DNA from 2 places in the Limosilactobacillus fermentum genome. Region 1 is predicted to be linked to the other one. Evidence: riboswitches for the same ligand, from Rfam matches in the RefSeq annotation. Region 1 holds a riboswitch; the other holds the start of a gene.

Region 1 (3,244 bases):
AATGGGGAAGGCGATCAGCCAACTCTTTGCTAAGGAAGGGGCCAAGGTGTTCTTAGCAGACATCAACGCCCAAGGGATCGAAGAAGTTAAGCAAGCGATTGAACAGGCGGGTGGCTAAGCCGCTGCTAAGGTGACCAACGTTGTGAAGCAAGAAGACGTTGACGGGGTGATTGACTTTGCCACCCAGACCTTTGGCCAATTGGACATCTTGGTCAACAACGCGGGGATCATGGATAATTTCACCCCAGTCGGGAACCTAACCGACGCAGAATATGAGCGGGTAATGGCCATTAACTTGACTGGCCCCGTTAAGCTATGTCGGGCGGCCATTCAGGTGATGGAAAACAAGAAACCGGCGGGGTCATCATTAATAACGCCTCAGTCGGTGGCCTCTTCGGGACCCGGGGTGGGGCGGCTTACACCATGGCTAAACACGCTTTGGTGGGGTTGACTAAAAACATCGCCGGGACGTACGGACGTTTTGGTAAGGTGCGGGCCAACGCCATTGCGCCAGGTGGGGTGGCTACCAACATCCAAACCACGATTACAGCACCGGACCCACTGGGGATGCAAGCCCTGCAGGCCACTGGTGAGACCCCAATTGGTCAACCGGGACAAATTGCCAACTTAGCCCTCTTCTTGGCCTCAGACGAAGCAAGTTTTATCAACGGCGACATCGTCAAGGCCGATGGGGGTTGGACGGTTAACTAACTGCATCAAAAAAGACCGGCTGGTAATCACAGCCGGTCTTTTTGATGCAGTTAACGGATTAGTGGGCTAACAGGGCGAAGTAGGCAATCACGATCACCCCGAGGATGATCCGGTACCACCCAAAGGCCTTGAAGTCCTTGGTCTTGATGTAATTTAACAAGAAACGGATCGAGGCGTAGGCCACCACGAAGGAAACGATCACCCCAACGGCCAAGATGAGGCCTTGGTTGCCGGCCAGGGTCCCGCCGTGGGCGAAGAACTTGTACAACTTCAACAGGGAGGCCCCGAACATGGTCGGGATCGCCAAGAAGAAGGAGAATTCGGCGGCCACGTAGCGTGAAGTCCCAATGAGGATCGCCCCTAGGATCGTAGCTCCCGACCGCGACGTTCCGGGGATCAAGGAGAGGATCTGGAAGCACCCGATCAGAATGGCCACCTTGTAAGGTAGGGTGTTGAGGCTGTCAAAGCGGGGCCGTAGGTTTTGGTTGTGGTTTTCGATTACGATGAACAAGACCCCGTAAACGATCAGGGCGATCGAAACCACCAGCCAGTTCATGAGGTGGGCGTCCATCCAGTCGTTGAGCGGTAAGCCGATGATCACCGAAGGAATCACGGCGATGATCACCTTTTTCCACAGGGTCCAGGTTTGGGACCGTTCCAAGCGGGACTTTTTCGGTGACCAGGGGTTGAGTTTGTGGAAGTACAAGACCACCACCGCCATGATGGCCCCAAGTTGGATCACGACGTTGAACATGTCGATAAACTTCTTGGGTTCGTTGAGCTTAATAAACTCATCGACAAGGACCAGGTGACCGGTCGAACTGATCGGTAAAAATTCGGTGATTCCTTCAACGATTCCTAAGATCACGGCTTTCAGTATTTCAAGCACAGCATATCCTCCTTGCGCCCCGACTACTTTAAAGGGGCTCCGCAAATTTATTCAGCTACCATTATAGCAAGGGGAAGAGGAGCTATGGTCAGTCTTTGGTAAAGTTCTTGTAAATTTTGGTCCCCGGTAATTCAAACTGCCCCTTTTCTTTTGGGCGGAAGTGTGGTTGACTTAGGGTAACGTAAATATCAGAATCTGTCTGGGGTGCTATTGATTTAGCTGAGAAATACCCATTGAACCTGATCTAGTTAATACTAGCGGAGGAAGATAGTTGAATCAACGGAATTTCCCCGCCATTCCAGCTCTTCTGCCCCCGGACAGAAGGGCTTTTTTTGGAGTGAAAACCATGAAGCATCTCACACTCAAAGACATTATCTTCATCATGTTGATCGCCCTAATATTTGGGGCGCTCTTTGTCGGAACAGACGTCATTTACGCCCCGCTTTACCTCGTGATCGGTCCCTTTGCCAACGAGGTCTTATTTGGCCTTTGGATCATGGCCGGACCACTAGCAATTGCCATTCTCCGGCTCCCGGGGACGGCCGTGATTGGGAGGTGTTAGCCGCCGTGGCCGGGAGTGAACTGGGCTTTTTAACCCTGCGCTACAAGAACTGGGGCTGGCCGGCGCTGATTTCATCGGCCTTTTGGGTCACGGTGGTGTCCTTTGCCTACGAAATCTTTAAGCAGGGTTACATTCACTTAGCTCTACCGATGATTCTCGCCCTGTTTTGCACCCGGCTCGTTTCCGACCTTTTGTTTGGGGCCGTCTTAGTCCACTACGTTGTCCGCCTCTTGGTCAGGGCGCACGCCATTCAACCAGCCTAACTAAAGGGGGAGCAACTAATGGAGCCAAAGCAAACGCAGATTAAAAAGTTGGTGTTGACCGCCCTGTTTGTCGCCATTGCTACCTACGGGGGGAGTCTCTTTTCCTTTCCGATCGGGATCGCTAAGTGCGCACCGGTCCAAAGCCTGGTCAACGTCTTGAGTGGGATCATCCTGGGTCCCTGGTGGGCACTTGGTCAAGCCTTGGCAACTTCAATCCTACGGAACCTGCTGGGAACCGGGACGGTCTTTGCTTTCCCGGGTAGCATGATCGGCGCCTTCTTGGCCGGTTGGTTATACCAGAAGTTCAAAAAACCGGTCCTGGCCGTCCTCGGGGAGGTGGTCGGAACCGGCTTGGTGGGCGCCCTAGTGGCGGTCCCGCTGGCAATGCTTTTATTCGGTAAGGGTGGTTTAATGTTATTTATCCCAAGCTTTTCGGCTAGTGCGGTCGTTGGCGCCGCACTGGCCTACGTCTTGGTACGGGCGCTATGGCCAGTCATTTCCTGGGAAATAGAGCGGGGCTAAAGGTCGATTAACTGACGGAACTGGTCCGGCGGGGTTTGCTGCTTAAGTTTTAGGTACTGTTCGTGAATGTCTGGTTGGACGACGTTGGTCCCCTCCATAAAGTGGACGGCTTCGGTCCCGGCCTGTAGAGACGTTTTGTAGTACCACTTTTTGAAGCGCAAGAAATCGAGTTGTTCTTGCAATTCGGCCACCTTAGCTTCGATGACCGTTTCTTCTTGGTCTAGGTAATCGTAGCGTTCGGCAAGGGTTTGATCCCCTTGCATACATAAGTTGATAAAGCCCGCGATGTCTTTAACC
Region 2 (3,244 bases), 190 kb from region 1:
TTGGCCAGCCCGGCTAGCTGGTGGCTGATGATGATCAGCGTTTGCGGCCAAACTTGGCGGCTCGCGTCGATCAGCTCCCACACCACTTCAATCGACTTACTGTCGAGGCCGGCGAAGGGTTCGTCCAGGAGTAAGACCGGTTGACCCATCATTAGCATCAACAGCAGTTGGAGCTTTTTTTGCTGGCCGCCGGAAAGCGAGTAAACGACCCGTTCGTCCATCCCGGTCAGCCCCAGTTTTTTCAGGGTAGCTTGGACCCGTTCCGGGGTAAAGTAGGGGTTTTGCCCCTGTTGTTGGCTAAGCTCCAGTTCTTCTTTGACCGTCACGTTGAGGTACTGGTCAGAGGCGCGCTGAAAGACGAGGCCGACTTGGCGGGCGTACGGGGCCGCCTTGGCCTGTTTGATTTCTTGGCCCTGGTAGGTAACCGAACCTAGGTAGGGGCGTAGCTTGGTCAGGGCCCGAAAGAGGGTGGTTTTGCCGCTACCGGATTCCCCGGTTAGCAGGGTGACCCGGTCTTTAAAGAGGCCTAGCTGGTCGATGGTTAACAGTGTTGCACCGTTCGTAATTAGTTTTAAGTCGGCCAGGGAAAAGAGGGGCGTGGTCCCTTCAGTTGGCAAGTAAGCTGGGAGTGGTTTAGCTAGTTGCTCGGCTTGATCAAAGCGCTCCGTTGCCTCTTCGCCTTGTAATAAGCGACAGCGCCCCTTTTCAAAGGCGATCACGGTCGGCTGGTACTGGCGGTAGCCCTGTAAGTCGTGGTCGGCGATGATAACGGTCTTGCCCTGGTTTTTAAGCTCCACTAAGCGGGCCAACAATTGGGTCCGGTGGTCATGATCGAGGGAGGCGAAGGGTTCGTCCAGGAGGATCAACTGGCTATCCATGGCCACGGTGATCGCAAGGGCGACGAGCTGTTGTTCACCACCGGACAGGGTTACTAAGCGCCGGTCGGCTAGGTGGTCGGCCTGGCAAAACTTCAGCGCTTGTTCCACCTTGGCCGGGATCTGGTTGGCCGGAAGCGCCAGGTTTTCCAGGGCAAACTCAACCTCGTGGCGCGGGGTGTCGAGGGCAAACTGGAGGCTCGGGTCCTGAAACATCAAGGAAGCCGTGCCCGGTTCGACCCCACTTACCTCGCCGGTTAAGGTCCCTCCGTACCGGGGTAAGAGGCCGGCCATAATGCTCAAGAGGGTCGATTTTCCACTACCAGAAGGGCCGGAAAAGAGGTAGAGCTCCCCGGCCGGCAGGGTTAGGTTTAGGTCGACTAAAACCGGTTCCTCTTGGTAGGCAAAGTTTAGGTGCTGGATACGGTATTCCATGGGTTAGGCCTGGGCTTGCGGGATGACGTGGGCGCGTTCCAAGAGGTTAGTGATCAACTTGACCAAGACCCCGCAGAAAAGAAACATCGAGATGAAGCGAATCGCAAAGCAGGCTAAGAGGATCGGCAGGGCGAAGTGGCTGTAACCGTTACGGAACCAGTCCCAGGCAAAGGTTAGGATGGTGGTGGTGGCCGTCGTTGACAGGATCGTCAGCCAGTTGTACATCCGGTAGCCAACTAGGGTGAACCCGAGTTCAGAAGCAACCCCTTGGACCGCCCCGGAAATCAGGTTCGAAGCCCCCCATTGGCCGCCTAAAAACATTTCCCCGGCCGCCCCGAGAAATTCGCCCAAAAAGGCGGATCCCGGGCGCTTGAGCATGAAACCGGCTAATGGTCCGGCCATGCACCACAGGCCCATTGTAAAGTCGTTGCCGGCCGCCCCCAGGCCGATTGGCGTCAGGGCTAAGGTAACGGCGTTGTAAACAAAGTCGCCGGCAAAGTAGATCACCCCGAAGATGATCCCGATTAGGGCAAGTAAGATGACGTCGCGCAATCCGAAACGTGATTTATTTATGAGAAACATTCCTCCAAAAATTTTTACCATTCCTTGCCCAAAGAAAAAGCCACCCCGGGACATGGGGTGGCTGATTTTTGACGGTGATTACCTGTCGTTCCCTTCGTTGGTCCTAACCAAAGCAGGTTCAATGGGTATTTATCAGCCAATGGCACCCCAGACAAGATATGATTTAAGACCATCATACCTGTTTTTGGTAGTGGGGGCAAGAAAATTCTTACCGATCGCCTGCTTAGGACGGTTCGTGGCGCCACGCCTTGTTAAAAAACGGGAGTGCTCTGACTAGGTTGGAAAAAGGGCTACCCATATCTTGGGGATAAGTCCGTAATTATCCACAACCCCTTGGGGAAAAGTGGAAAAGCGGTGGAAAAGTTACCAAAAGACTAAGACCACGGAACGTGGCGTGACGAAAACGGGTAACATCGTAAGACAACGGAGAGTGGTGTGGAGGACAAAAGAAAAAGGAAGTGAGCATTATTTCGCTCACTTCCTGGCTTAGCCCATGGCCCGTCGAGAAGGTTGTTCCGCACTTCCTATTAGTGTTCCTTAAACAAGTTGGTCAACAGGTCCATGAAGGTGGCTAAGTAGCGCTCCTTGTCGACGTCGACGGCCACCTTGGTATTCGGGTTCGGGTCGTTTAAGCGGTCCTTATCCCCAATCGTACGGCCGTAGTTGTTTTCGTCGTAGATTACCTTCATGAACAGGGAAATCGTGGTCACAAAGGTTGGGTCTAAGGAGACCCCGACGGCCAGTGGGTCGTGCAGGGCGCAACCGTTCTTGTCGATGTCTAAGTTGTAGTAGGCATCGATGTAAAAGTCGGTGATGTCAGCAAAGGCAATCCCGGACTTGGTGCCCAGTTCGCGCCACTGTTGGGTTTCCTTCTTAGTTAAGAGGGTCCGCAAAGTGACGTCCAAGCCAACCATCGTCAGTGGTAGGTCGCTTCGTAAGACCACGTCGGCTGCCTTAGCATCTTGGTTGATGTTGGCTTCGGCCACGTCGGTCACGTTCCCTTCAACGGTCAGGGCCCCACCCATGAAGGTAACGTTGCCGATCAAGTGGGCAATCTCGGGGTCCTTTTCCAGGGCGGCGGCCAGGTTGGTCATCGGGCCGGTTGGAATGATGATCAGGTCTTGGCCGTATTGGTGGGCGGCTTCAATGTAGAAGTCGACCCCAGACATTTCTTCTAAGGCCCGCTTTGGTTCTGGCAGGTCAACGTCACCAATTCCGTTGTCACCGTGGATGTCCTTGGAAACTTGCATCACATCGAAATGATCGCTGGTGCTGGAGTGAGGTAAACCCTTGTAAACCGGAACATCGGTCTGACCGAGCAGTTCTAGCAACTTAAGGCTGTTTTTAGCGCA

What was found. A riboswitch is a leader RNA that binds a small molecule or an ion and turns the genes downstream of it on or off. The one in region 1 is predicted to bind thiamine pyrophosphate.
Region 2: it holds a riboswitch for thiamine pyrophosphate, as region 1 does, so the genes downstream of both, FG166_RS09110 (ECF transporter S component) here and FG166_RS09680 (ECF transporter S component) in region 1, are expected to answer to the same signal.

What each region holds. Positions count from the first base shown of each region.
Region 1 covers NZ_CP040910.1:1,616,843-1,620,086, reverse strand. The annotation lists partial or broken gene FG166_RS08205 (SDR family oxidoreductase) at 1-711, shown strand, start outside; gene FG166_RS08195 (undecaprenyl-diphosphate phosphatase) at 770-1,600, opposite strand; TPP riboswitch at 1,791-1,883, shown strand; gene FG166_RS09680 (ECF transporter S component) at 1,947-2,162, shown strand; gene FG166_RS09675 (ABC transporter permease) at 2,168-2,425, shown strand; gene thiW (energy coupling factor transporter S component ThiW) at 2,444-2,947, shown strand; gene FG166_RS08180 (MerR family transcriptional regulator) at 2,944-3,244, opposite strand, start outside.
Region 2 covers NZ_CP040910.1:1,810,239-1,813,482, reverse strand. The annotation lists gene FG166_RS09115 (ATP-binding cassette domain-containing protein) at 1-1,310, opposite strand, end outside; gene FG166_RS09110 (ECF transporter S component) at 1,314-1,892, opposite strand; TPP riboswitch at 1,963-2,052, opposite strand; gene FG166_RS09105 (nucleoside hydrolase) at 2,420-3,244, opposite strand, start outside.